DNA from 3 places in the Streptomyces longhuiensis genome. Region 3 is predicted to be linked to each of the others. Evidence: riboswitches for the same ligand, from Rfam matches in the RefSeq annotation. Region 3 holds a riboswitch; each other region holds the start of a gene.
What was found. Region 3 has a riboswitch for cobalamin ahead of LGI35_RS38010 (ABC transporter substrate-binding protein). Riboswitches for the same ligand answer to the same signal wherever they lie in the genome.
Positions count from the first base shown of each region.

Region 1: another riboswitch for cobalamin. It lies ahead of LGI35_RS12870 (cobalamin biosynthesis protein); the one in region 3 lies ahead of LGI35_RS38010 (ABC transporter substrate-binding protein).
Region 2: another riboswitch for cobalamin. It lies ahead of nicT (Nickel transporter NicT); the one in region 3 lies ahead of LGI35_RS38010 (ABC transporter substrate-binding protein).

Region 1 covers NZ_CP085173.1:2,738,027-2,747,607, forward strand. The annotation lists gene LGI35_RS12840 (hypothetical protein) at 1-968, opposite strand, end outside; gene LGI35_RS12845 (alpha/beta hydrolase) at 1,149-2,276, opposite strand; gene LGI35_RS12850 (class II aldolase/adducin family protein) at 2,344-3,021, opposite strand; gene LGI35_RS12855 (lysozyme) at 3,225-3,968, shown strand; gene LGI35_RS12860 (inorganic phosphate transporter) at 4,158-5,417, shown strand; gene LGI35_RS12865 (hypothetical protein) at 5,433-5,654, shown strand; cobalamin riboswitch at 5,765-5,906, shown strand; gene LGI35_RS12870 (cobalamin biosynthesis protein) at 6,018-6,959, shown strand; gene LGI35_RS12875 (cobyric acid synthase) at 6,956-8,530, shown strand; gene cobN (cobaltochelatase subunit CobN) at 8,527-9,581, shown strand, end outside.
Region 2 covers NZ_CP085173.1:1,717,167-1,726,747, forward strand. The annotation lists gene LGI35_RS08165 (class I SAM-dependent methyltransferase) at 1-498, opposite strand, end outside; gene rho (transcription termination factor Rho) at 912-2,075, shown strand; gene LGI35_RS08175 (GNAT family N-acetyltransferase) at 2,136-2,624, shown strand; gene LGI35_RS08180 (inorganic diphosphatase) at 2,673-3,212, shown strand; gene LGI35_RS08185 (ArsR/SmtB family transcription factor) at 3,238-3,600, opposite strand; cobalamin riboswitch at 3,690-3,913, shown strand; gene nicT (Nickel transporter NicT) at 3,943-5,037, shown strand; gene LGI35_RS08195 (YoaK family protein) at 5,080-5,793, shown strand; gene LGI35_RS08200 (hypothetical protein) at 5,885-6,592, shown strand; gene LGI35_RS08205 (sensor histidine kinase) at 7,136-8,851, shown strand; gene LGI35_RS08210 (roadblock/LC7 domain-containing protein) at 8,971-9,390, shown strand; gene LGI35_RS08215 (DUF742 domain-containing protein) at 9,387-9,581, shown strand, end outside.
Region 3 covers NZ_CP085173.1:8,334,999-8,344,579, reverse strand. The annotation lists gene LGI35_RS38020 (ABC transporter ATP-binding protein) at 1-721, opposite strand, end outside; gene LGI35_RS38015 (FecCD family ABC transporter permease) at 733-1,842, opposite strand; gene LGI35_RS38010 (ABC transporter substrate-binding protein) at 1,839-2,906, opposite strand; cobalamin riboswitch at 2,978-3,175, opposite strand; cobalamin riboswitch at 3,279-3,502, shown strand; gene metE (5-methyltetrahydropteroyltriglutamate--homocysteine S-methyltransferase) at 3,669-5,987, shown strand; gene LGI35_RS38000 (dihydrolipoyl dehydrogenase family protein) at 6,059-7,483, opposite strand; gene trxA (thioredoxin) at 7,611-8,015, shown strand; gene LGI35_RS37990 (aldehyde dehydrogenase family protein) at 8,145-9,581, opposite strand.

The DNA of each region.
Region 1 (9,581 bases), 5.6 Mb from region 3:
GTGACGGCGCTGCCGACGGGGCGGGCGGCGAGCCAGGCGCGGTACTCGGCGCGGGCCGCGTTCGGGCGCAGCCGTGCGCAGCCTCTGAGCATGTCCTCGGCGGACTGCTCGATGTTGCCCGCCGGGGACTGGGCGGCCACGCAGATCTGCTCCAGCTTGACCCAGACCGCCCAGCTGCCGAGCGGCGTGAGGGTGGCCTGGCCGTCGGCGTAGGTGAGGGCGCCGACGGCGGCGAGGCCTTGCAGGGCCCAGTCGAGGAGCGGGGGGAGGTCGGTGCCGGTGGTGCCGGTCGCGGGTCCGGTGCGCTCGGGCTGCGGGCCGTAGGGAATCTCGCAGCGTTCCGTGCGCAGTTCCTCGACGCGCTGGCCGAGCAGGTCGAGGAGTTGCGGGACGGGGACCGGGCCGGCGGAGAGCTGGAGGAAGGAGAGCACCTGGGGCATCGCCGAGACGACCTCGGCGACCGCGGCGGCCTCCGGACTCTCGCCGGCGGGGTGGGCCAGGGACCAGGCGTCGAAGAGCGCGACCCAGCCGCGCAGCACGGCGGTGTCGTCGCGGTCCCAGGCGCGCAGGCGCCAGCCGGGGCGCGCGCTGTCGCCGTGCACCTCGACGAGGCCCGCGAGGCGTGCGGTGTCCCAGTCGGCGCGGACCTGTCGCGGGGTCAGCTCCAGGTCGGCCGCCGCGCGTTCGGCGGTGGGTGCGGAGAGCGCGCCCCTGCCGTCGGGGGTGCCGTGGCCGCTGCCGGGGCTGAGGGCGGCGTCGGCCCAGCGGGCCACGCGGACGGCGTCGGCGAGGCCGCGGCGGGCCATACGGGCGAGTTCCGCCGGTGGTGGGGTGCCCTCCGGCGGGCGGGGCGCCGGGCGGGGCGGGCGAGCCTGGGTCACCACTCCGTCGGCCCGCACGGGGGCGGCGGAGAGAGTGCGCGGGCGGACGAGTCGGAGCCTGGAGTCGCGCGGGATACGGGACGTCACGGGGGCAGTCTTCCGGTTGACGGTCCGAAAACCCAAACGGAATGGTTCCGGGGCTCTTTGCGGGCGTCGCGTGAGGGTCCGCGGACCGGCGCACGCCGGGGGTCTACGCGGGCCTTCCTGCGCATCTGTCCCGTGCGGCCGGCGGGCGCTTCCCGTGGGTCCGACGGAGCTGGGGCGGAGCTACATGAGAGGGGTGAGGAAGCGGCGGAGCGTCTCCTCGTACTTCTTCGGGTCCGCGTTCCACATGGCTCCGTGCGGAGCGTCGGCGACGGTGTGGAGGTTGACGAAGTCGGGGCGCCGGGCGGCCAGTTCGCGGGACAGGGCCCAGGGGGCGATCTCGTCGTCGGGGCCGTGGATCACGAGCGTGGGGACCTTGAGCGCGTCGGGGTGGGCGGCGGTGTCGAGGCGGTCGCCGTGCAGCCCGGTGCGGCCCTGGGCGGCGCGGACCGCCAGCGGCAGCAGAGGGCCGGGGATGCCGCGGGCTCCGGCGAGGGCACGCAGCGTCACGTCCCACGCGAGGACGGGTGAGTCGAGGACGAGTCCGGAGATGCGGTCCCGCAAAGCGGAATGGGCCGCCGCGTGCAGTGCCATGGCGGCGCCGGCCGACCAGCCGTGCACGATGACGCGCTGCGCGCCGTAGCGCACGGCGTAGCGGATCGCGGCGTCCAGGTCGCGCCACTCCGTCTCGCCGAGGTGGCCGAGGCCGTCCGGGGAGCGGGGGGCGCCGAGGTCACCGCGGTAGGCGAGGTCGAGCACGGGGAAGCGGTGGCGGTGCAGGAAGTCCATGAGGACCATGGGGTGCTCGCGTGTGGTGCCCAGGCCGTGGACGGTGATGACCCAGGTGTCGCGGGAGCCGGGGACGAACCAGGCGGGGAGGGCGCCCAGTTCGCCGGGGATGTCGATGTCGGCGTGGTCGAGGCCGAGCGCCGCCTTGGGATCGCCGATGTGGACCTGGGGCGTGAGCCAGGCCTTGGCGCCGGGTTCGAGGGAGCCGTGGGTGACGCGCTCAAGGCGGCGCACGACGGCGTCCGCGGCGTGCGGGGCGGACTCGAGGACGGGCCCGACCACGGCGTGGAATCCGGCGCCGCTCAGGCCGTAGGTGCCCCGGCGCAGGGAGGCCAGGTCGCGGGTGAGGGTGACCTGCCCCGCGGCGGTGGCGTGGACGGTCAGGCGTGGCTCGGTGGGGAGCGGTCGGCCCGCGGGCGCCTTGAGGGCGGCATCGCTGGCCAACCGGCCGACCGCGACCGCGGCCGCGCCGGCACCGATGACTGCGGTGACGGCAGCGGCCGTCGCTCTGGCGGTGCGCACCGTCCCAGTGTCGGTGCCCGGGCTCCGACCGGCCAGTGGGGCGCGGCCGCCGGGCGCCCGGTGGCGGTCAGCCCCGCTGCCCGTACCCGCGCAGTTTCTCCTCCACCTCGCGCACCTGGTCGCGGGTGAGGAGCGTCGGGGTGTGGTGCGGGTGGGCGCTCGCGGTGAGCCAGACGCGGCACAGCCATTCGAGCTGGGCCGTGCGGTCGTAGGCGGCGGCGAGGGTGTCGCCGTAGGTGAGGGTGCCGTGGTTCTGGAGCAGGCAGCCTGTCCGCCCTTCGAGAGCGTCGAGGACGTTCTCGGCCAACCGCTCGGTGCCGTACGTCGCATACGGGGCAACCCGGACGGGTCCACCGAGGGCCGCGGCCATGTAGTGGATGAGCGGTAGTTCGGACACGAGGGTGGAGACGGCGGTGGCGTGGACCGCGTGGGTGTGGACGACGGCGCGGGCCGGCGTGGCGCGGTAGACCGCCAGATGCATCGGGAGTTCGCTGGTCGGGGTCAGGGTTCCGGCGCTCTGCCGGCCGTCGAGGCCGACGGCGACGAGGTCGCCCGGGGTGAGCTCGTCGTAGGGGACCCCGCTGGGTGTGACGAGGACGGTGTCGCCGATCCGCGCCGAGACGTTTCCCGAGGTCCCGACGACGAGGCCGTCGGTGACGGTGCGCCGGGCCGTCGCCACGAGCGCGCTCCACGCCTGCGCGAGCCCGTCCGCGCCCTGCCCCGCACCGCCCGGTTCCTCCGCCATGCCCGCATCCTGCCAGCCGCGCGGCGGGCCCGCGCGGGTCGTGGGGCCGGGGCACTTCCGTGCGCAGCCCAGGAGTCCGGAAGCGCACGAATGGGCATGAATGCCCGCCTGGAAACGATTGGCTGGAGATCGACGGGCATGGAGGGATCTTCCGGTAACCTCCGGTTTGATTTGTCATGCACGTCGCCATTTCGGGGGGATATATGGCTCGTGGTCACAAACCGTTCCGTCGCCGTACGCACATCGCGACCGCGACATCACTGGCCGCCCTGACATTCGGGGGGACCGCTCTCGCGCAGGCCCCGGCGTCCGCGGCGGGCGGCACCAAGGGACACGACGTCTCGTCGCACCAGAAGAACGTCAACTGGCAGAAGGCCAAGAGCAAGGGCGCGCGGTTCGTCTACGTCAAGGCGACCGAGTCCACCACCTACCGCAACCCCTACTTCGACCAGCAGTACGGCGGAGCGCGAAGCGCGGGCATCATCCGCGGCGCGTACCACTTCGCACTCCCGAACAAGTCGTCCGGCCGGACGCAGGCCTCGTACTTCGTACGCAACGGGGGCGCGTGGCGGGCGGACGGCTGGACGCTGCCGCCGGCGCTCGACATCGAGTACAACCCCTACAGCTCGAAGAAGTGCTACGGCCTGAGCAAGGCGAAGATGATCTCCTGGATCAGGTCGTTCAGTGACGAGGTGCGCAGCAGGGCGGGCCGCCGGCCGGTGATCTACACCAATTACCGCTGGTGGAAGAGCTGCACGGGCAACAGCACCGCCTTCGCGGGCAACCACGCGCTCTGGCTCGCGCGCTACGACGAGTCCGCCGGGGCGCTGCCCTCGGGCTGGTCGTACTGGACGTTCTGGCAGTACGACAACGGCGGCGGACTGCCGGGTGACCAGAATCTCTTCAACGGTTCGCAGGCTCAGCTGCGGAGGTTCGCCCACGGCTAGCGGAGGGCCTACTTCCGCTTGATTCGGCCACCGTTCCGCTTCACGGACGACCCCGTGCCGCCGCCCCGTTCCCAACGGAGTGGCGGCACTCCACTTCGGGTCACCGCACCGCCCGCCTCAGTTCATCTTCCGTTCACTCAGATTGCCTACGGTCGCCGAGCCACTGACGTCCAACAGAAGCCTGGGTAAATGGAACACATCACGCTTCTCCTCGGGATCGTGATCGTCACCGCTCTCGTGTTCGATTTCACGAACGGTTTCCACGACACAGCCAACGCGATGGCCACCACCATCTCGACCGGCGCTCTCAAGCCCAAGACGGCGGTGGCCATGTCCGCCGTGCTCAACCTCGTCGGCGCCTTCCTCTCCGTGGAGGTCGCCAAGACGATCTCCGGCGGCATCATCAACGAGGACGGACTCAAGACCGAGGTCATCTTCGCGGCGCTGGTGGGCGCCATCCTGTGGAATCTCCTGACCTGGCTGGTGGGGCTCCCCTCCAGCTCCTCCCACGCTCTCTTCGGCGGCCTCATCGGCGCCGCCGTGATGTCGATGGGCTGGTCGTCGATCAACGGCGGCACCGTCGTCACCAAGATCCTCCTTCCGGCCGTCGCCGCGCCGCTCGTGGCGGGCATCGCCGCGATGCTGGCCACCCGGCTCACGTACCGGATAGGCAGCAAGACCGACCAGAAGGCGACCGCCAAGGGCTACCGCGCCGGGCAGATCGCCTCCGCGGGCCTGGTCTCGCTGGCGCACGGCACGAACGACGCGCAGAAGACGATGGGCATCATCACGCTCGCCCTGATCACGGGCGGCGTCCTGAACCCCGGCGCGAACCCCCCGATGTGGGTCATCGTCTCGGCCGGTACGGCCATCGCGCTCGGCACCTACCTCGGCGGCTGGCGCATCATCCGCACCATGGGCAAGGGCCTCACGGACCTCGCGCCGCAGCAGGGCTTCGCCGCCCAGACCAGCGCCGCGACCGCGATCCTCGCCTCCTCGCACATCGGCTTCTCGCTCTCCACGACGCAGGTCTGCTCCGGCGCCGTGATGGGCTCGGGCCTCGGCCGCAAGGGCGGCGTCGTCCGCTGGTCGACCGCGACCCGCATGTTCATCGCCTGGGGCCTGACCCTGCCGGCCGCCGGTCTGGTCGGTGCGGGCGCCGAGTTCCTCACCAAGCAGGGCTCGTGGGGCGTCGCCGTCACCGCGCTGCTCCTGATCGCCGGCGCGGGCACCATCTGGGCGCTGTCCCGGCGCAACTCGGTCGACCACACGAACGTCACGGACGACGACGTCACGGACGAGCCCGCCGGCGTCGTGACCACCGCGATCGCGGCCGTCACCCCGCCGCCCACCGGCACGGTCGGCGACCTGGACACCGACGTGAAGACCACCATCCCCGCCTCGCCCGCCCCGCCCTCGGCGGAGCCCGCGCGACCGGCCACGGTCTAAGGAAGCAGCAGCGCTATGCACATCGACTGGGCAGCACTCGGCTCCGTGTTCGGAGTCAGCCTCGTGATCACGGTGGCCCTCGTGGGCCTGTTCACCCTCGGCATCGTCGGCCTCACCAAGCGGGACTCGGCGGCGGCCCGGGGCAACTCGGCGGCGCTGGCCGTCTCCGGCGCGTACGCCTGCTTCGCCCTGTGCGCGGCGGCCGTCGGATACGGGATCTTCCTGATCGTCGCCTGACCGGAGGTAACCGGCAGGACTGCGGGGTGCGGGACGCGAAGGCGTCCCGCACCCCGCTTCGTGTGTGCCTCAGCACACTCTCCCTTCGCAGGTCAACGGCAAGTTGACGGGCGTTCGCGGAGCGTGGTGGACTTCCGGGGCCATCTACGGCAGCAGGAGAGGAAGCCGGTGCGAATCCGGCGCGGTCCCGCCACTGTCACCGGGGAGTGATCCCCGCGAGCCAGGAACTCTCGCCGCCGGTCTCTTCCAACCAGGGCGTGGACACCCTGAGTGAGGACATATCGCCATGCGCGGCTGCCAGTTGCGGGTGCTCCCGCCGAGAACGAGTACAAGGGTTCCGTTCGCCGTAGCGGCGGGCTGACCGTGCGAGCCGAGCGCGTCTTCGCGTACGGCAGCGCCGCCGGACTCCTCGGTGACCTCCTGTTCGGCGATCCGCGCCGCGGGCATCCGGTCGCCGCGTTCGGACGGGCAGCGGGCGCCGTCGAGCGAGTGCTGTGGAGTGACCACCGCGGGTGGGGCGCGCTGCACACCGCCATGTGCGCCGGGGGCGCCGCCGTCGCCGGTGGCCTCGCCGCGCGCGCCGTGCGCCGCTCCCCCGCCGCCTCCATCGCCCTGACCGCCGCCGCCACCTGGGCCGTCGTCGGCGGTACGTCGCTGGGGCGCGAGGCGCGCGCCATCGGGGGCGCGCTGGCCGCCGGTGACGTGGACGCGGCGCGCGAGCGGCTGCCGCATCTGTGCGGGCGTGACCCGCACGCACTGGACGCGGACGGGATCGCGCGGGCCGTCGTCGAGTCCGTCGCCGAGAACACCTCCGACGCCGTCGTGGGCGCGCTCGTGTGGGGCGCCGTCGCCGGGGTCCCCGGGCTCGTCGCCTTCCGCGCCGTGAACACGCTGGACGCCATGGTCGGGCACAAGTCGGCCAGGTACCGCCGCTACGGCTGGGCCTCCGCGCGCCTCGACGACGTGGCGGGCTGGCCGGGGGCGCGGCTGACCGGCGTGCTCGCCGCGGTCGCGGGCGGCCGTCCCCGCGGCGCGCTCACCGCGTGGCGCGAGGACGCGCGGCTGCACCCGAGCCCCAACGCCGGTGTCGTCGAGGCCTCGTTCGCGGGGGCGCTCGGGGTGCGGCTCGGGGGCACGTTGTCGTACGGCGGGCGGGTCGAGCACCGGCCCGTACTGAACGCGTCGGGCCGGTCCGTGGAGACCGCCGACGTAGAGCGGGCGGCGCGGCTCTCGCGGCGCGTGAGCTGGCTGGCCCTCGGCGTGTGTGTCGCCGGGCGGGCACTGTTGCGGAGGGGGAAGTCGTGAGTGGTGGCGGACTGCTGGTGGCAGGAACCACGTCCGATGCCGGGAAGAGCGTCGTCACCGCGGGCATCTGCCGGTGGCTGGTGCGGCAGGGGGTGAAGGTCGCGCCGTTCAAGGGGCAGAACATGTCCCTCAACTCCTTCGTGACACGCGAGGGCGCCGAGATCGGCCGTGCCCAGGCCATGCAGGCGCAGGCCGCCCGCGTCGAGCCGAGCGCCCTGATGAACCCCGTACTGCTGAAGCCGGGCGGTGACCGGAGCAGCCAGGTGGTGCTCATGGGCAAGCCGGTGGGCGAGTTGAGCGCCCGCGGGTTCTTCGGGGAGGCCGGTGCCGCGGCGAAGCCGCTGTCAGGTGCGGTGTCCCCCGGGAAGGCGCTGCACGGGGGGCGCCAGGCAGCACTCCTCGACACCGTCGTGGGATGCCTGGAGGAACTCCGGGGCAGCTATGACGCCGTGATCTGTGAAGGGGCGGGCTCTCCCGCCGAGATCAACCTGCGCCGCACCGACATCGTCAACATGGGGATCGCGCGGGCCGCGCGGCTGCCCGTGCTCGTGGTCGGCGACATCGACCGCGGCGGCGTCTTCGCGTCCTTCTTCGGCACGACGGCGCTGCTCGCGCCCGAGGACCAGGAGCTGCTGGCCGGCTATCTGGTGAACAAGTTCCGCGGGGACGTCTCCCTCCTCGAGCCCGGCCTCGACATGCTCAAGGACCTGACCGGGCGCGCCACGTACGGAGTGCTCCCCTTCCAGCACGGCCTCGGCATCGACGAGGAGGACGGGCTGCGCGTGTCGCTGCGCGGCTCCGTGCGCGAGTCACGGACGACGGCCCCCGTCGGCGAGGACGTGCTGCGCGTCGCCGTGTGCGCCGTGCCGCTGATGTCGAACTTCACCGACGTGGACGCGCTGGCCGCGGAGCCGGGCGTCGTCGTGCGGTTCGTCGACCGGGCCGAGGAGCTCGTCGACGCGGACCTGGTCGTCGTGCCGGGAACGCGCGGCACCGTCAAGGCACTTCAGTGGCTGCGCGAGCGCGGCCTCGCCGACGCCCTCGCGCGCCGGGCCGCCGAGGGGCGCCCGGTCCTCGGGATCTGCGGCGGTTTCCAGGTGCTCGGCGAGCGCATCGAGGACGACGTCGAGTCGCGCGCGGGCGCAGTGGACGGGCTCGGACTGCTGCCCGTGCGGGTGCGGTTCGAGCGCGAGAAGACCCTCGCCCGGCCCGTCGGCGAGGCGCTCGGCGAGCGCGTCGAGGGCTACGAGATCCATCACGGGGTCGCCGAGGTCACGGGCGGCGAGGCGTTCCTGGACGGGTGCCGCGTCGGCTCCGTCTGGGGCACGCACTGGCACGGCTCGCTGGAGGCGGACGGCTTCCGCCGGGCGTTCCTGCGCGAGGTCGCGGCCGGCGCGGGCCGTCGTTTCGTACCGGCGCCCGACACGTCGTTCGGCGCGCTGCGCGAGGAGCAGCTCGACCGGCTCGGCGATCTGATCGAAGAACACGCGGACACGGACGCGCTGTGGCGGCTCATCGAGTCCGGCGCTCCGTCAGGACTGCCTTTCATTCCACCGGGAGCGCCCGCATGAGCACAGTGTTGTTGTTGTCGACCGCAGACACCGATCTGCTGGCGGCCCGGGCCTCCGGCGCCCCCTACCGGATCGGGAACCCGACCCGCGTCGACGTGCAGAGCGAACTGCCGGAGCTGCTCGACGGCGTGGACATCGCCGTCGTACGGCTCCTCGGCGGCAAGCGCGCCTGGGAGGACGGGCTCGCGGCGCTGAAGGCGTCCGGCGTGCCGACGGTCCTGCTCGGCGGCGAGAGCGTCCCGGACGCGGAACTGATGGCCGAGTCGACCGTGCACGCGGGCGCCGTGGCCGAGGCGCTGCGCTATCTCGTCGAGGGCGGCCCGGGCAACCTCGTCGAGCTGGCCCGCTTCCTCGTCCAGGACGTGCTCGTCAACGGGCACGGCCGGGCCGGGAGCACGCAGGAGCGGCACAGCGCCGAGCCGCAGAAGATGCCCGAGTTCGGGGTGCACGGCCGCCGTGCGCGCGTCGAGGGCCGCCCGACGGTCGGCGTGCTCTTCTACCGCGCCCACGAGCTGTCCGGGAACACGGCGTTCGTGGACACGCTGTGCGACGCGATCGAGGCACGCGGCGTCAACTCCCTTCCGGTGTACTGCGGTTCGCTGCGCGGCGCCGACCCCGGCCTGTACGAGCTTCTCGGCGAGGCCGACACCCTGGTCGCGACGGTGCTCGCGGCGGGCGGCACGCACGCCTCGCAGGCGTCCGCGGGCGGTGACGAGGAGGCCTGGGACATCGGCGCGCTCGCCGACCTCGACATCCCCGTCCTGCAGGGTCTTTGCCTCACGTCCTCGAAGGCGGCCTGGGAGGCGTCGGACGCCGCCCTGTCGCCGATGGACGCGGCGATGCAGGTCGCGATCCCCGAGTTCGACGGCCGGATCGTGACCGTGCCGTTCTCCTTCAAGGAGGAGGGCCCCGACGGCGTCCCCGTGTACGCGGCCGACCCCGAGCGGGCCGCGCGCGTCGCCGGGATCGCCGTGCGCCACGCCCGTCTCGGCCACAAGCCGAACGGTGAGAAGAAGCTCGCCGTCGTCTTCACCGCCTACCCGACCAAGCA
Region 2 (9,581 bases), 6.6 Mb from region 3:
GCCGCGGGAGCCGGGCCGCGCGGGAGCCGGCACCGGGAACGCGAAGCGTCCGCCCGGCCGCAGCACGGAGTGGACCTGGGCGAACAGGGCGGGCCGCTGCCTCGGCAGGAAGTGGCCGAACGCCCCGAAGCTGACGACGAGGTCGAAGGCGGGGCCGAAGGGCAGGGCGAGGGCGTCGCCGCGCACCAGGTCAGCGCCGCTCCCGTGGGCCGCGCGGCCCGCGGTGAGCATGCCCGCGCTGATGTCGACGCCGACGGGCCGCTCGCGGCACACCTGCGCCAGGACGCCGAACCCCGCGCCGGTCCCGCAGCACAGGTCCAGTCCCCGCTCGAAGGGACCCATGACGCGCAGGGCACGGGTCACGGGTCCGAGGACCGACCGGGGCGTGCGGAACGGCGTGCGGTCGAACTTGGGGGCGAGCAGGTCGTAGCCGTGCTCGACGGAGGACAGCGCCTGGACGGCGAGCTCCCGGACTGTGGGGCCTTCGGGTGCGAACATCGGGGCTCAGCATAGGCCGCCACGCCCAGTGTCACGGGGGCTGTGCTCAAGGGGTCGAGCAAGGGTCACGGGGCGGCCGAGAACGGCGGCCCGTGACGTGAGCCCTTGCGGGACGGCGCCCCCATGGTGTTACAGTGCGAATGGCACATGTGCTAGCCGCCTCTTCGGCGCCGGTGCCCGTCCCCCTCTCCGAATCGCCGCGACAGCGGGATTCGTCGAATCGATGTCAGCGATGCGCCAGGCGGCGCCGACGCGCCGTACCCCGCATCGCTTCTCCCCGGCCACAGGCTTCTCAGGGCTTTCACGGGCCTCTTCGCCCGCCCGCCTCGCGGGGCGTGCAGTCACCGCCCCGCTCCCGCCGGATCCCCCTCACTCATGCTCTCGTACGAACGTCCGCGAAAGGACCGATTCCGATGACCACCACACTCGAACCCCCCACCACCACAAAGGCGTTCACGACGCAGCCGAAGGAGGAGATCGCGGTCCAGGCCTCGGGCGTCCTCGACATCCCGGGCAGCGGGCCCGGGTTCCTGCGCCTCGCCGACCTCCTGCCGACGTCGCACGACGTCCAGGTCCCGGCCGCCCTGATCCGCCGACTCGGCCTGCGCAAGGGCGACTTGATCCAGGGGACCTGCGGCAGGCCGCGCGTCCTCGCCGAGGTCGAGCGCGTCAACGGGCGCCCCGTCCAGGAACTGCGCGGGCGGCCCCGGTTCGGCGACCTCACTCCCCTGCACCCGCGGCAGCGGCTGCGTCTCGAAACCGCGAAGGGCGGCGTGACACCCCGCGTCGTCGACCTGTTCACCCCCATCGGCAAAGGGCAGCGCGGGCTGATCGTGGCGCCGCCGAAGACCGGCAAGACGGTGCTGCTCCAGCAGCTCGCCGCGTCCGTCGCCACGAACCACCCCGAGGCCCATCTGATGGTGGTGCTCCTCGACGAACGGCCGGAGGAGGTCACCGACATGCGGCGCTCGGTGCGCGGCGAGGTCCTCGCCTCGACCTTCGACCAGCCCGCGAAGGCGCACATCGCGCTGGCCGAACTGGCCGTCGAGCGTGCCAAGCGGCTCGTCGAGGACGGCCGGGACGTCGTCATCCTCCTCGACTCCCTGACGCGCCTGTGCCGCGCCCACAACAACACGGCCTCGTCCGGCGGACGTACGCTCAGCGGCGGTGTCGACGCCTCCGCGCTGATCGGGCCCAAGCGGTTCTTCGGAGCGGCGAGGCTCGCCGAGGAGGGCGGCTCGCTCACCATCCTCGCCACCGCGCTCGTCGACACCGGCTCCCGCGCCGACGACTACTTCTTCGAGGAGCTCAAGAGCACGGGCAACATGGAGATCCGCCTCGACCGCACCCTTGCCGAGCGCCGGATCCACCCCGCGGTCGACCTCGCCCAGTCCGGCACGCGCCGCGAGGAACTCCTGCTGCCGGAGGCCGAGTTGGCGGTCGTACGCGGGCTGCGGCGCGCTCTTCAGTCGCGGGACGGGCACACCGGGCTCGAGACGCTCGTCGAGCGGATCCGGCAGACGCCGGACAACGCGACGTTCCTGCGGCAGGTGCAGTCCACCGTGCCCACCGCGTGAGACGGCCGCGGTACCAGGTCCCCGGTCGATCGGCGCGACAGGATGCGTAATACTCTCACTATGACTTCGAGCATTACAGTCCCGAGAGGCGCGGGGGACGGCGGGGCGGTCCGGGTGCGCAGGGCGACCGCCCGCGACGCCAAGCGGCTGACCCGGCTCGTCCGTACGTCCCGCGCCTACGAGGCCCCGTACGCGTCGATGGTGGCCGGCTACCGGGTGGGCCCCGACTACATCGAGGCTCATCGTGTCTTCGTCGCGGTCGACGCCGACGACCTGGTGCTCGGGTTCTACGCGCTCACACTCGTGCCGCCGGAGCTCGACCTGATGTTCGTCGCCGACGCGGCGCAGGGGCTCGGCATCGGGCGGCTGCTCGTCACCCATATGAAGGACGAGGCGCGCGCCGCCGGACTCGCCTCGGTCCGCGTGGTCTCGCACCCGCCCGCCGAGGGCTTCTACCGCAGCACGGGAGCCGTCCGCACCGGCACCGCGGCCGCCGCGCCGCCCGCCGTGATGTGGGACAGGCCCGAATTGGAGTTCCCGATCGGCTGACGCGCCCGCACTCCCGGGAGCACACTCGAGGTGGACGAGGAGGCCGGCTTGGACAACGAGGTCCGACACACCGACGCAGCCCACGGCACCGACGCGGTCCACGCGTTCGACGTCACCGTGGAGATCCCCCAAGGCTCCCGCAACAAGTACGAGATGGACCATTCCGTCGGCCGCATAAGGCTCGACCGGATGCTGTTCACCTCCACCCAGTACCCGGCGGACTACGGATACATCGTCGACACCCTCGGACGCGACGGCGATCCGCTCGACGCGCTCGTCCTCGTGGGCGATCCGACGTTTCCCGGCTGCACCGTCGAATGCCGGGCGATCGGCATGTTCGTGATGCGGGACGAGAAGGGCATGGACGAGAAGGTCCTGTGCGTGCCCGCGCACGATCCGCGCCATGCGTCCTTGCGGGACATCGAGGACATCCCCGAGTTCGACCGTCTGGAGATCACGCACTTCTTCGAGGTCTACAAGGACCTGGAGCCCGGCAAGTCGGTCGAGGGCTCGCACTGGGAGGGCCGCGACCTCACGTACGCGGAGATCGCCGCCGCGCGCCGGCGGGCCGCCGCCCTACGGGACTGAAACCGACCAGGACGGCGCGCACGTGTCAGTGCGCGCCGTCCGTCGCGCAGTGCTCGAGCAGATCCGCGGTCGCCGCGTCGACGACGCGATAGCGCACGATCCTGCCCTCCTTCTCCCCCACGACCACGCCGGCCGCGCGCAGCAGCCGCAGCGCCTGCGAGACCGCCGGGTCGTTCATGCCCGTGGCCACGGCGAGATCCGACACGGCGAGCGGCCCCGCCCGGTACAGCGCGAGCAGCAGCGCGAGGCGCCGGGGATCGGCGAGCAGGGAGAAGCGGTCGGCCCAGGCGCGGACATGTCCTGGCTCACCGATCGCGGCGATGGCCTCGCAGACCCGGTGGCCGTCGATCGTGCGGCGGTCGGCGCGCTCGGCAGGGACGAGATGCATGACCCCATCCTCGCAGCCGCCGATGTGATCTTGAATACCCGCGCACACCTACGCAGGTGTGCAGCCTTGCAGGCGCCGCCGACCGGCCTCTAGTGTGGGCGGGCCGTGGCGCTCGGGAATTCGGTGACGGTCCCTCAAAGGACCCAGACCGAAGCGGCCCTCGCCACTGTGATCGGGCCCCGGGTCCCTCGGCGACGAGACGACTCGGGACGCCTCGCCCCACCACGCCACTGGCTGCCGCGCGCAGCTGGGAAGGCAGGGGCGGACGCGGACACCCGTCAGCCAGGAGACCGGCCACGGCATCTCACGAAGTGATTCCACGAGGTGTTGGAGCGTGACCGCATGGCCCTGCCCGTAAAGCCCCCGGAGACCGGACGCGACGCCTTCCACTGGCGGCGCGAGGACACCGTCCGCACCGCCGGGCTCCTGGCGGTGATAGCCGCGCTCCATGTCGTCGCGTTCGGCGTGCTGTTCCTGCTCGTCGTACCGGAGCACTACGAGGTGGGGTCGAAGGCCTTCGGCATCGGCCTCGGCGTCACCGCGTACACCCTCGGGATGCGGCACGCGTTCGACGCGGACCACATCGCCGCGATCGACAACACGACCCGCAAGCTGATGGCCGACGGCAAGCGCCCGGTGTCGGTGGGCTTCTGGTTCGCGCTCGGCCACTCCAGCGTGGTGGTCGTGCTCGCCGCGCTGATCGCCGGGGGCACCCAGCTCGCCGGGCGGATCATGAACGAGGGTTCCGCCACCCATCAGACGCTCGGCGTCATGGGCACCACCATCTCCGGGTCCTTCCTCTATCTCATCGCGGCGCTCAACCTCGTGGCCCTGGTGGGGATCCTGCGGGTGTTCCGGGCGATGCGCGCGGGCTCGTACGACGAGGCGGAGCTCGAACAGCACCTGGATTCACGGGGATTCATGAACCGGATCCTCGGCCGGTTCACCAAGTCCATCACCCGGCCGGGCCAGATGTACCCGCTCGGTTTCCTCTTCGGCCTCGGCTTCGACACGGCGACCGAGGTCACGCTGATGGTGATGGCGGGCAGCGGCGCGGCGGCCGGACTGCCCTGGTACGCGATCCTGTGTCTGCCGCTCCTGTTCGCCGCGGGAATGAGCCTGTTCGACACCCTGGACGGGACGTTCATGAACTTCGCGTACCAGTGGGCGTTCTCGAACCCCGTGCGCAAGGTGTTCTACAACCTGGCCATCACCGGCCTCTCGATCGCCGTCGCGTTCCTGATCGGCACCATCGAGCTCGTGGGCGTCCTGCACGACAAGCTCGACCTGCGGGACTCGGTGACCGGCTGGATAGCGGGGCTCGACCTGGACAACGTCGGGTTCATCATCGTGGGCCTGTTCGTCGTCGTCTGGGCGGCGGCCATCGGGTACTGGCGGCTTGCGAAGGTCGAGGAACGGTGGGCCGTGCGGACCTGATCCGGCGGGCCGCCGGGACCGGGACTCCGTAAGGTCGTGCGGGTGAGTGAAGCCAGCGATCCACCAGCGGCGCCCGCGTCCGTGCCGCGCCGGTCGACCCTCCCCGCGGCCCTCACGGTCCTCACGGTCGTGAGCGGAATCGTCGACGCCGTCAGCTATCTGGGCCTCGGCCGCGTCTTCGCTGCGAACATGACCGGCAACGTCGTCGTCATGGGCTTCGCCGCGGCGGGCGCTCCCGGGTTCTCCGCCCTCGGATCGCTCACCTGTCTCGGCGCGTTCCTCGCGGGGGCCGTGTGCGCCGGACGGCTGACCGGAGTGTTCGCCGAGCGGGCGCGGGAGATCTGGGTGCGGTCGGTGTTCGTCACCGAGGCGGTCCTGCTCGCCGTGGCGACGGCCGTCGCGTTCGCGTGGCCGGGCGAGGCGACGTACGCCCTCATCGCCGTCCTCGCGGGGGCGATGGGGCTGCGCAACGCGACGGTCCGCAAGCTCGCGGTCCCGGACATGACCACGACGGTCCTCACGATGACGCTGACCGGGCTCGCCTCGGAGTCCTCGCTCGCGGGCGGCACCGGTGTGCGGACGGGGCGGCGGATGGTCTCCGTGGTGGCGATGGTCGCGGGCGCCACGCTCGGCGCGCTGCTCGTGCTGCACCACGGCCTCGGCTGGCCGCTCCTCGTCGGCACCCTGCTCGTGGCGGCCACCGCGGCCGGATATCGCGAGCCGGCCGCCGACGCGGGCGACGTCCGATCGGCCTAACCCTGCGGGCGCAGCCCGCCCGGGCTCACTAGCGTCCTGACCAGGACCGCAGCTCCCCCTGCCGCTGCGGCACAGGGACCGGAGACGCCTCATGTTCTGCCCGATAGCCACCGTCATCACGACGACCGCCTGCCTCACCGCGCTCGCGCCCGGGACCGCAGCAGCACAGCACCCCGTCGCCGCGCCCGCCGCGGTGACCGCACCCGACGCGGTGAGCCGGACCGACTCGGTGGGCCGGACCGCCCCCTTGAGCCGCAACGACTCGGACGACGGGCCCCGCGACCGGGGCTCGTCGGACGGGGGCCGCGACCGGGGCTCGTCGGACGGGGGCCGCGACCGGGGCTCGTCTGACGGCGAGTCCTTCGCGGAGGCCTTCCTCTCCCCCTCGACGGTGGCGGCCTCGTCCTCCGTCGACATCACGGTCTCCTGCGCCGGCGGCGGGCGGGGCGGCTCCATCACCGCCCGGTCCCAGGCCTTCGCCGCCGGCTCCGTCTCACTCCCCGTGTACGGCGGCGGGAGCGGGCGGGACGGGCGCACCCAGTACCGGGGGACGGCACGCCTCGCCGGAGAGGTCGGGACCAGCTCGCAGGTGTCCGTGCAGGGAGTGTGTCCCGACGGCAGGCAGTGGAGCACCCCGATGAACGTGACACGCGACGGCGGCTATCGCGGCGCGCGCGCCGGAGTCGGCAGCACCGCGGACGGCGGCGTGGACCTGGGCCGGATCGGCTTCGGCGCGGCGCTCGCGGGCGGGGCCGCCTACGTGCTGTGGCGCAGGACGCGCGCCCCGCAGGAGGACTGACCTGTCCGTCCGCCGACGGTCACACACGAGGCAAGTGCGCCGTACATCCGTTCCGCCCCTGACCAACCGCGCTTTGCCGACAATCGCCGCCATTGTGGCCGGCCGAACCGGACCCTCCGAGGCTCCACATCCATGACGCGGCATCGGCCATCCGGCCGGGGTTGGCTGAAAACAGCCCCTCGACAGTAACGCGAGAGCCGCTCAGGGCCGCCGTTCACCGGCCACCGCACCGGTGAACGCGCCCCGTCCCGAGCCCACTCACGCCCGGCCGCACCCAACACCCGTACACCTGTCCCCATTTGCCACACCCCTGACGGCGAAGTTCGCTACCACGGTCCCCGGACAGGCTGACGACTTCACGACGAACTTCGCCGCCGGGCGCTCTGCGTTCATTGTCCCGGTTCTCTCACCGCGCGCGGTGGCTAGCATGAGCGCCACATACGTGCCGGAAGATCACCATCCCGTTGGTGGGACCGGCCGTGCGGCCGATTCGAGCCGATCGGCCACGACCTTCCCGCACGCAAGCACCGATGGGACCGCGGAATGCCAGTGCCTGCCCGCCCGAGGCCGCGCCGAACACCCACGTCGCGGCGCCCCACGCTCGCCGTCCCCCTCGCCGTCCTCGTGGTGGCCGGAGCGGCCGTCGGCGCGGTGACCGCCGCGGCTCCGCAGGCCGCCCGCACCTGGGTGCTCGTCGCGCTCCTCGTCAGCTGGCTCTGCGTGGCCGCCTCCCTCATCACGGCGGCCCTGCTCCAGCAGCGCGCCCGTGGTGCCGTGGACGCCGCGCAGGGCGAATCGCTCGCGCTCCAGCAGCAGTTGACGCAGCGCGGGGCCGAGGCCGCCCATCTCGTGAACGTCACCCTCCCCTCCGTGTCGAAGCGGCTGCGGGACGGCGCGGGCGCCGAGGAGGCACTCGCCGCCACCGCGCCACCCGCGGACCACCAACTGCGCCAGGCACTCGAGGCGTTCACCGCCGAACTGGACGACGCCGTACGCCGCGAGGCGTCCGCGGTGGCCACCGCTCAGGACACGGCCCGCCGCATCGCCCGCATCGACCACGATCTGGACGAGCTGGCCACCGCGACCCTGCCGGCCGCCGTCGCGGCGCTGCGCGAGGGCTCCACCGCCGACGCGGTCCTCTCGGGCCTCGACCACCCCGACGACGCGCACCTGCGCACCCTGACGGAGTCCTTCGTACGGGAACTCGCCACCAGCGAGCGGCGGGCCGCGGCCGCCCAGGCCGCCAGCGCCAAGGCCCTCAGCCGGGTGCAGGCCAAGTCGGTCAGCATGCTCGCCGATCTGCGCGAGATGCAGGACCGGCACGGCGAGGAGGTCTTCGGCGATCTGCTCCGACTCGACCACAACACGTCCCAACTCGGCCTGCTCACCGACCGGCTGGCCCTCCTCATGGGCGGCCGCGCCAGCCGCGCGTGGAACAAGCCGATCGTCATGGAGAGCATCCTGCGCGGCGCGGTCGGCCGGATCGCCGCCTACCAGCGGGTCAGGCTCCACTGCGCCACGAACGCCGCGATCGCCGGCTTCGCCGCCGAGGGCGTCATGCACCTCCTGGCCGAACTCATGGACAACGCCGCGAACTTCTCGCCGCCCATCGACGAGGTCCACGTCTACGTCGAGGAACGCAGCGCCGGGATCGTCGTGACGATCGAGGACAGCGGCCTGAAGATGGCCGACGCGGCCATGCGCCGGGCCGAGGCCGCGGTGTCGGGCCGGGAGACGGACCTGGCCTCGCTCCAGGGCACCCGGCTCGGCCTCGCCGTGGTGGGCCGCCTCGCCGCCAAGTACCGGATGAGCGTGAACTTCCGGCCGTCCTCCCGCGGCGGCACCGGTGTCGTGGTCCTCCTTCCGCCGCAGCTGCTCGCCCAGCAGCGCGACCCCGCTCCGCAACAGCCCCCTGTCCGCGGTGCCACCACCCCCGCCGCACCTGTGACGGCGCCGGCCCCCGTGCCGCAGACGTCCGACGACACCACGCCCGGGATTCCCGCCCAGGCGGACCCGCCGTCCGCGACGCCGGGCGGTCTGCCGGTACGGGCGCCGGGGCGCACCATGGCCTCGGCCGAACGCGACCGCAAGGACCGCGCCCCCGCCGAGGGCGGCGCACCCGCGGAGGAGTCCGTGCGTGCGCCGCGCGACGCCGGTGCGCAGTTCGGCGCCTTCCACCGCTCGCGGCGCGCCCGCGACGAAGCGCCCGGCACGTCGCCCGAGGTGCCCCACCAGGCCGACGAGTCGCCGGCCGAGTAACCCGCCTTTCGCTCCCCGCACGCGCCCGGGCACCGGCGCCCCCATCCCCCGTACGAGAACGTTTGATTGGAGGCACGGGCTGGTGACCGGTTCGCCGGGCACAACCCGCCCCACACGCCATGCGGACCACTGACAACAGCCTGACCTGGCTCCTGGAGAGCCTGCTGGACCGCACGCCCGGCACGCGCCACGCCCTGGTGCTCTCCCGGGACGGTCTGAAGCTGTGCTGGAGCGAGCATCTGACCCTCGACCAGGCCGACCAGCTCGCGGCCATATGCTCCGGCATCCAGGCGCTCGCCCAGGGCGCCTCGGTGGAGTTCGGTGACGGGACGGGCGGTGTACGGCACTCGATGACCGAGTTCCACGGCGGTCTGCTGTTCATCGTCGAGGCGGGCGAGGGCGCGCATCTCGCGGTGATCGCCGAGGACGGCGCCGACCCGGGCGTGGTCGGCCACCGGATGAGCGAGCTCGTCGAGCAGATCGGCGAGCACCTGCGGGCCGAGCCACGGACAGCCGACGGCGAGAGCGCGTCCTCATGACCCGCAGGCCCGTCGACACCGGTGACCCGGACCGGCTGTACACGGTCACGGGTGGCCGCAGCCGGGCCGACGACGACACCTTCGACCTGGTCACCCTGGTCGTCGCCGAGTGCGAGCCCACGCCGGGGATGCAGTCGGAGCACGTCCGCATCCTCGACCTGTGCCGGCATCCGGCGGCCGTGGTCGAGATC
Region 3 (9,581 bases):
GCACACCGTAGACCCGCGCTATGAGCTCTTCGGTGAGTACGTCACGGGGGGTACCGGCCGCGATCACACGCCCCTGCCGGAGCACGACCAGCTGGTCGCAGTACATCGCGGCCAGGTTGAGGTCGTGCAGGGCGATGACGCTGGTGAGCCGGAGTTCTGCCAGCAGGTCCATGAGGTCCAACTGGTGCTGGATGTCGAGGTGGTTGGTCGGCTCGTCCAGGAGGAGTTCGCGTGGCCGCTGCGCGAGGGCACGGGCGATCTGGACGCGCTGGCGCTCACCGCCGGAGAGCGTGTGCCAGTGCCGGTGCGCCCGGTCGGTGAGATCGGTGCGGGCGAGCGCGGAACGTACGGCCTCCTCGTCCTGCGCCGACGGTGGCATCCATGCCCTGCGGTGCGGGACACGGCCCAGACGTACGACGTCCTCGGCCGTCAGCTCGACCTGTGTGTCGGCCTGTTGCTCGACCACGGCGACACGGCGCGCGAAGTCCCTGCGGCCGACGGTGCTCAGCGGTGAGCCGTCCAGGGTCACCACTCCGGCCTGGGGAGTGAGGATGCCCGCGAGCAGACGCAGGAGCGTGGTCTTGCCCGAGCCGTTGGGTCCGACGAGGCCCGTGATGCCTCCGGGCGCCGGGTGCACGCTCACGCCGTCCAGGATGAGGTGTCCGCCGGTTTCGCGGCGGACGCGGTCGGCCCGCAGTCCCTCGGCGGTGGTTGTGCGCATCGGCGGAACGGTCATCGGCGCAGGCTCCGGGTGCGGTACAGGACGAGGACGAAGGCCGGTACGCCGATCAGCGAGGTCACCACGCCGACCGGCAGCTCCTGCGGGTCGAGGACGGTGCGGGCGAGCGTGTCCACCCACACGAGGAAGACCGCGCCCGCCAGCGCCGTCACCGGCAGCAGCCGGGCGTGCCCCGGACCCGCAAGGGCCCGCGCCGCGTGCGGCAGCACCAGGCCGACGAAGCCGATCGCGCCGGCCGAGCTGACCAGTGCCGCCGTGAGCAGGGCGGTCGTGCACAGCAGGACCAGGCGGGTGCGGGCCACGTTCACGCCGAGCGACGCGGCGGCGTCCTGCCCGAACGCGAAGGCGTCGAGCGTACGGGCGTGCGCGACGCAGATCACGAGCGCCGCCACGAGCAGCGCCAGGCACATCCGGACGTCGGTCCAGCCCGCCCCGCCGAGCGAGCCGAGCAGCCAGAACAGAACGCCGCGCGTCGTCTCGGCATCCGCCGCGGTCAGTACGACGACGGAGGTGAGCGCGGAGAACAGCTGCATGGCGGCCACCCCGGACAGCACCACACGGTCGGTGGAGCCGCCGAGAGCCTGGCTGAGCACCAGTACCAGCGCGAAGGAGACGACCGCGCCGAGGAAGGCGCCACCCGAGACCGACAGGGCGCCGCCGCCGACGCCGAGTACGACGACCAGGACCGCGCCGGTCGAGGCGCCGGAGGAGACGCCGAGGACGAAGGGGTCGGCGAGCGGGTTGCGCAGCAGCGACTGCATCACGGCGCCGCACACCGCGAGCCCCGCGCCGCACACGGCGGCCAGCAGGGTGCGCGGCAGCCGCAGGTTCCACACGATGCCGTCGCGGATGGGTGTCAACTCCGGTTTGCCCAGGCCGAGGTGGGCGGCAACGGCCGACCAGACATCGGTCATCCCGATGTCGGCCGGGCCGATGGTGATGGCCAGGGCCACGGACACGATGAGCACCGCGAAACCGGTCGGCCAGGCGAGCACGCCGCGCACCGCATGAAGCCGCTTCCCGGTGACGGGTGGCGGCGCAGCCTCAGGAGGGACCTCAGAGGGCGCCTCGGGCGGCGGGGGCGACGCTTCCACGCTCCTCATCCGGCGAGTCCGAACGCCCGTAGTTTCGCGGCGACTTGCTCCACGCCCTCCACCGTACGGATGGTCGGGTTCATGGCCTGCCCGCTGAGCAGCACGTACCGCTTCTTCTTCACGGCGGTCATGTTCTTGGTCACGGCGTCGGACTCGAGGAACTCGATCTTCTTGGCGGCGGATTCGGCGGTCTGCGAGCGCCGCGTGAGATCGCCGATGACGAGGACGTCCGGGTCCCGGTCGGCGACCGTCTCCCAGTTGATCTGGGGCCATTCGTCGCGGGTGTCGTCGAAGACGTTCTTCGCCCCCACCTCACGGGTGATGACGCCGGGCGCTCCGCAACAGCCTGCCATGTAGGGGGAGTCGGAGTTGGCGAACCAGTACAGGAGGGTCGTCCGGGAGGCGTCGATGCCGATGGTCGCCTTCTTCACGCGGGCCTTGAGCGCGGAGACGAGCCGCTCGCCCCGTTCGCGTACATCGAAGACGGCGGCGAGGTCGCGGACTTCGCCGTAGACGGTCTCCATGCCGAGGGTCTTGGTGCGGGCACCGTCGCCGCCGCCGCTGTTGTTCTTGCCGACACAGTCGGAGGGCGAGAGGTACGCCGGTACGCCCAGCTTCGCGAACTGGTCGCGTGGCGCCACTCCGCCCTTGCTCAGCGTGGCGCCGAACGAGGCGGCGACGAAGTCGGGTTCGGCGTCCAGGACCTTCTCGAAGGACGGATAGCGGTCGGCGAGCCGCTCGACCTTCGCGTTCTCCTTCTCAAGTCCCTTCATCACCGGGTCCGTCCAGGTCCCCGTGCCGGCCATGCGGTCGCCGAGGCCGAGGGCGAGCATGATCTCGGTCGAGCCCTGGTCGAGAGAGACGGCACGCTCGGGCGCCGCTTTCACCTCGACCCGCGTACCGCAGTTGTCGAGTACGACGGGATGGCCGGCGGTGCTCTCCTGGGCCGCGGACGTGCGGGCGGATCCGCCGCTGCCGCAGGCGGCCAGGGCGAGCATCCCGGCGAGACACAGCGCGGTACGGGGTATGAGGCGAACGGAGCCACGGCGTGTGGCGGGGTGCGCGAAGGGCACAGGGACTTCCTCGATGTCGAGGGCTCATGCGCGGAGCCCGGTCGCACGGTCTCCCCCGCCGCCCCGACCGGAGCCCGCGAAGGCTGCCAGCAGGTCTTCGGACTCGGGATCACGCGGACAGGACGCCTTCCCGGACCGCGTGCTGTCCAGTGGCCGATGCCCCGCCCGTCCCCCTCACCGCTGCGCGTCAGCTCCGGATTCGCACCGGATTCCCTGACACATACCTGTCCACGTTCCCGCAATGCGGGGCAGACGGGCATGAGTTCGACTGGCCTTGGAAAGCTACCACGGCACCCGAATTCAGACGGCGGCCCCTTCTCGCCCGGTGTCCGCGGTGCGGGGCGGGCTCGCGCCGGACCGTCCCGCGTGCGTAGGGTGACCGGTGCAGCTGGTTCGCCCCGCCCGCCAGGCGGGAGCGTCGTAAGAGGGAACCCGGTGGGAATCCGGGACTGCCCCGCAGCGGTGAGCTGGAACGACCGCCGTCACACGCACTGGCCCGATGGATCGGGCTGGGAAGCGACGGCCAGTAGGTGTCCGCCCGACATCGGGTGGACGTGCCCGCGAGTCCGAAGACCTGCCCGTTGCCCGCGCGTGAACCATTCGTGCGCGGATATCCCGGTGACCTCGAGGGCGGGTCGGCGTACACACCGAACGGGCGCGCGTGCCCTGCCGTACGCGACCGCACCGTCCGGTCCGTGTCACCCTTCGCGCTCTCGTCCCGTCTCCGGGATCTCAGGGATTCATCTCGCGAAGGAGATCTCCGTGACCACCAAGTCCGCAGCCGCGGCAGCACGGGCCACCGTGTACGGCTACCCGCGCCAGGGCCCTGCCCGCGAACTCAAGAAGGCGATCGAGGGCTACTGGAAGGGCCGCGTCGGCGCCGACGCCCTTCGCGCCACCGCCGCCGGCCTGCGCCGCGCGAACTGGCACGAACTGGCCGACGCGGGCATCGACGAAGTCCCCACCGGTGACTTCTCGTTCTACGACCACGTCCTGGACGCCACCGTCATGGTCGGCGCGATCTCCGAGCGGCACCGCTTCGCCGTGGAGGCCGACGCGCTGGACGGCTACTTCGCCATGGCGCGCGGCACGCAGGACGTGGCGCCGCTGGAGATGACGAAGTGGTTCGACACCAACTACCACTATCTGGTGCCGGAGTTGGGCCCAGGGACGGTGTTCACGGCCGACTCCACCAAGCAGGTCGGCGAGCTCAAGGAAGCGCTCGCCCTGGGCTTTTCGGCCCGGCCCGTGCTCGTCGGCCCGGTCACCTATCTGCTGCTGGCCAAGCCCGCGCCCGGGGTGGCCGCCGACTTCGAGCCGCTGACCCTGCTCGACCGGCTGCTGCCGGTCTACGCCGAAGTCCTCGCCGACCTGCGCGAGGCGGGCGCGGAGTGGGTGCAGCTGGACGAACCCGCCCTCGTCCAGGACCGCACGCCGGCCGAACTGAACGCCGCCAGGCGCGCCTACCGCGACCTCGGCGCCCTCACCGACCGGCCCAAGATGCTGATGGCCTCGTACTTCGACCGGCTCGGCGACGCCTTGCCCGTCCTGGCCGGGGCGCCGGTCGAGGGACTCGCCCTCGACTTCACCGAGAGGGCCGCCGCCAACCTGGACGCCCTTGCCGCCGTCGGCGGACTGCCCGGCAAGCGCCTGGTCGCGGGGGTCGTCAACGGCCGCAACATCTGGGTCGACGACCTGGAGAAGTCGCTGGCCACGCTCGGCACCCTGCTCGGCCTGGCCGACCGCGTCGACGTGGCGGCCTCCTGCTCGCTGCTGCACGTGCCCGTCGACACGGCTCTCGAACGCGACATCGAGCCGCAGATCCTGCGCTGGCTCGCCTTCGCCCGCCAGAAAACCGCCGAGATCGCCACCCTCGCACGCGGTCTGACGCAGGGCACCGACACGATCTCGGCCCAACTCGCCGCCAACCGCGCCGACCTGGCCTCCCGGGCCACTTCCGCCCTCACCCGCGACCCGGCCGTCCGCGCCCGCACCGCGTCGGTCACGGCGGCGGACGCCCGCCGCGCGCAGCCGTACGCGGAACGGGCGGCGGCCCAGCGGGGCAGCCTCGGCCTCCCGATCCTGCCGACGACGACCATCGGGTCGTTCCCGCAGACGGCGGAGCTGCGCGCCGCACGGGCGGGCCTGCGGGCCGGACGGATCGACGCCGCCGCCTACGAGGAGCGCGTCAGGGCCGAGATCCAGGAGGTGATCGCCTTCCAGGAGAAGGCCGGCATCGACGTCCTGGTGCACGGTGAACCCGAGCGCAACGACATGGTGCAGTACTTCGCCGAGCAGCTCACCGGCTATCTGGCCACACGGCACGGCTGGGTGCAGTCCTACGGCACCCGTTGTGTCCGTCCGCCGATCCTCGCCGGTGACATCTCGCGCCCCGAGCCGATGACGGTGCGCTGGACGACGTACGCCCAGTCGCTCACGGGCCGCCCGGTCAAGGGCATGCTCACCGGCCCCGTCACCATGCTCGCGTGGTCCTTCGTGCGCGACGACCAGCCGCTCGCCGACACCGCGCGCCAGGTCGCGCTCGCCCTGCGGGACGAGGTGAACGACCTCGAGGCTGCCGGGACTTCGGTGATCCAGGTGGACGAGCCCGCCCTGCGCGAGACCCTCCCGCTGCGCGCCGCCGACCACGCCGCCTATCTCACATGGGCGACGGAGGCGTTCCGGCTCACGACGAGCGGTGTCCGGCCGGACACCCAGGTCCACACCCACATGTGCTACGCCGAGTTCGGGGACATCGTGCAGGCCATCGACGAGCTCGACGCCGACGTGATCAGCCTGGAGGCGGCCCGGTCGCACATGCAGGTCGCCCGCGAACTGGCCGCCCACGGCTACCCGCGCGAGGCCGGACCCGGCGTGTACGACATCCACTCGCCGCGCGTGCCCGGTGCCGGCGAGGCGGCGGCCCTGCTGCGCAAGGGACTTGAGGCGATCCCCGCCGAGCGGCTGTGGGTCAACCCCGACTGCGGGCTGAAGACCCGTGGCTGGCCCGAGACCCGCGCCTCCCTGGAGAACCTGGTCGCGGCGGCCCGTACGGTCCGCGGGGAACTCTCCGCGTCCTGACCCAGGGGTGAGACTGTCCGGGCGGGGGGCATCGTGACTCGCCCGGACAGCCACGCGCGGAGGGACTTCCCTCAGCCACGGTACGTCTCCAGCAGCCTCAGCCACACCTCGCTCACCGTCGGATAGGACGGGACCACGTGCCACAGGCGGTCGATCGGGACCTCGCCCGCGACGGCGACCGTCGCCGAGTGGACGAGTTCGCCGACGCCCGGACCGACGAAGGTGACGCCGAGCAGGATCTCGCGGTCGAGGTCCACGATCATGCGGGCGCGGCCGCGGTAGCCGTCGCCGTACAGGCCGGCGCCCGCCACCGAGGCGATGTCGTAGTCGACGGCGCGGACGCGGTGGCCCGCCGCCTCGGCCTCCGCGAGGGTCAGTCCCGCCGAGCCCGCCTCGGGGTCGGTGAAGACGACCTGCGGGACGGCGGAGTGGTCGGCGGTCGCCGCGTGGGCGCCCCAGCGGTCCGTCTCCAGGAGCGGGACGCCCTGGGCTCGGGCGGCGATCGCCGCGCCCGCGATACGTGCCTGGTACTTGCCCTGGTGGGTGAGGAGCGCGCGATGGTTCACGTCCCCGACCGCGTACAGCCAGGTGCTGCCCTCGACGCGGAGGCTGTCGTCGACGGGGAGCCACGAGCCGGGTTCGAGGCCGACGCTCTCCAGGCCGATGTCGTCCGTGCGGGGCGCGCGGCCCGTGGCGAAGAGGATCTCGTCGGACTCCAGGGTCGAGCCGTCGTCCAGGGTGGTGACCACGGTGCCGCCCTCCCGGGTGACCCCCTTGACGGAGACGCCGGTCCGCACGTCCGCGCCCGCCTCGACGAGGGCCTGCATGACCAGCTCACCGGCGAAGGGCTCCATCCGGGGCAGCAGCCCCGATCCCCGTACGAGCATGGTGACCTGCGAGCCGAGGGCCTGCCAGGCCGTGGCCATCTCCGCGGCGACGACTCCGCCGCCCACGACGACGAGGCGGCCCGGCACCTTCTGCGCGCTGGTGGCCTCGCGGCTCGTCCACGGCTCGACGTCGGCCAGACCGGGGAGGTCGGGGAGCGCGGCGCGCGTCCCCGTGCAGACCGCGACGGCGTGGCGGGCCGTGAGGACGTGCTCGGTGCCGTCGGGCCCGGTGACGGTGACCCGGCGGGGGCCCGCGAGGCGGCCCTGCCCTCGGTAGAGGTCGGCGCCGATGGCCTCCAGCCAGCTCACCTGGCCGTCGTCCTTCCAATGTGAGGTGTACTCATCACGGCGAGCGAGGACGGCGGGCGCGTCCAGAGGGCCCTGCACGGCCTCGCGCAGGCCCGGCAGGCGCCTCGCGTCGGCCCGGGCGATGACCGGGCGCAGCAGGGCCTTGCTGGGCATGCACGCCCAGTAGGAGCACTCGCCCCCGACCAGTTCGCTCTCCACCACCGCGGTACTGAGGCCCGCCGCGCGTGCCCGGTCCGCGACGTTCTCCCCGACCGGCCCGGCGCCCAGGACCACCACGTCGTATGTGTTCTCATCCGTCATGGGCCCCAGTGTGGTCGCAGGTGTGCGCCGGGGCCACACGGGTACGCGCGCGGAATACGTCCGTTACCGGGACCGTTGTGAACAGCGGCTTCAGCACCGCAACCAGGAAGCAGGAAGAGGGCACATCATGAGCAGCACCACCGTGGAGCTCACCAAGGAGAACTTCGACCAGACGGTCACGGACAACGGGTTCGTGCTGATCGATTTCTGGGCGTCGTGGTGCGGGCCGTGCAAGCAGTTCGCGCCCGTCTACGAGAAGGCCGCGGAAGCCAACCCGGACCTGCTCTTCGGGAAGATCGACACGGAGGCCCAGCCGGAGCTCGCGTCGGCGTTCGGTATCCAGTCGATCCCGACGCTGATGATCGTCCGTGACCAGGTCGCCGTGTTCGCCCAGCCCGGGGCGCTCCCGCAGGAGGCCCTGGACGACGTGATCGGCCAGGCCAGGAAGCTGGACATGGACGAGGTGCGCAAGTCGATCGCCGAGCAGCAGGCCAAGGCCGGCGAGGACGGCGCGGGCGGCGAGCAGGCCTGACGCCACCCCCCATACCGACGGCCGCCGGGCCCGTACTCTCCGTACGGGCCCGGCGGCCGTTTCACGCTCGCGTGCGGGGGCTCGGAACGAGTCGTGTGCGCAGGGCCGGAACGGGGCGCGTGCGCGGGGTCAGAACGGGTAGCCCGCCACGTCGCCGCGCACCGTCGTCCACCGGGTCTCGGTGAATGCCTCGATGTTCGCCTCGCCGCCGAAGCGGGCGCCCGTGCCGGACGCCGCGACCCCGCCGAACGGGGCGACCGCCTCGTCGTTCACCGTCTGGTCGTTGATGTGGACGATGCCGGTGGGGATGCGCTCGGCGAGGTCGAGGCCGCGCGCCGGGTCGCGGGTGACGATGCCGAGGGAGAGGCCGTACGGGCTCGCGGCGGCCAGCGCGGCCGCCTCGTCGGTGTCGGTGAAGGACCGCACGGGTGCGACGGGGCCGAAGACCTCCTCGGCGTACGCGGGGGTGCTGTCGTCGACGCCCGCGAGGACCGTCGGCCGGTAGAAGAGGTCGCGGTGCGTGCCGCCCGCGGCCAGCTTGGCCCCCGCGGCGGTGCTGGCCTCCACCAGGCCGTGGATCTTGGCGAGTTGGGCCGCGTCGATGACGGGGCCGAGGTGGACCTGGTCGCGGTGCGGGTCACCGACGGCGAGGGACTCGGCCTTCGCGGCGAGCCGTTCGACGTACTCCTCGTAGAGCGAGGCGTGGACGAGGTGGCGGCCGGTCGTCATACAGATCTGGCCCTGGTGGAAGAAGGAGCCCCAGGCCGCGGTGGAGATGACGGCGTCGAGGTCCGCGTCCGCCAGGACGATCAGGGCGGAGTTGCCGCCGAGTTCCAGGTGCGCCCGCTTGAGGTGGCGCCCCGCGGCCTCGCCGACGGCCCGGCCCGCGCCGGTGGAACCGGTGAAGGAGATGACGGGAATGTCCGGGTCGGCGACGAGCGCCTGGCCGGCGTCCGCCCCGCCGGGCAGCACGTGGAGGACGTCCTCCGGCAGGCCCGCGGCGGCGAGGACGGCCGCCAGGGCGAGCCCGCCGCAGACCGCCGTGCGCGGGTCCGGCTTGAGGACGACGGCGTTGCCGAGCGCGAGGGCCGGGGCGACGGAGCGGATGGAGAGGATGAGCGGGGCGTTGAACGGGGCGATGACGCCGACGACACCGGCCGGGACGCGGCGCGTGTAGGAAAGGCGGGGCGCCTCGCTGGGCAGGACCTGGCCGGTGGGCCGGGAGGCCAGGGCGGCGGCCTCGTAGCACTCCTGGGCGGCGACGTGCAGCTCGAAGTCGGCCTTGCCCGGGATGGATCCCGACTCGCGCACGAGCCAGGCGCGCAGTTCGTCGGCGTGCTCGGTGAACAGGTCGCCCGCGCGGCGCAGGACGGCGGCGCGCGCGAAGTGGGGCTGCCGGGCCCAGTCGCCCTGGGCCGCGGCGCCGGCCCTCGCCGCGGCGCGGACGTCGTCCGGGGAGGCGAGCGTGACGGTGGCGAGGCGCTCACCCGTGGCGGGCTCCGTGACCGCGTGCTCATCGCCCGACAGCGGGCGGGCCTGCCAGGTCTTCGGGTCGAGCAGGGACAT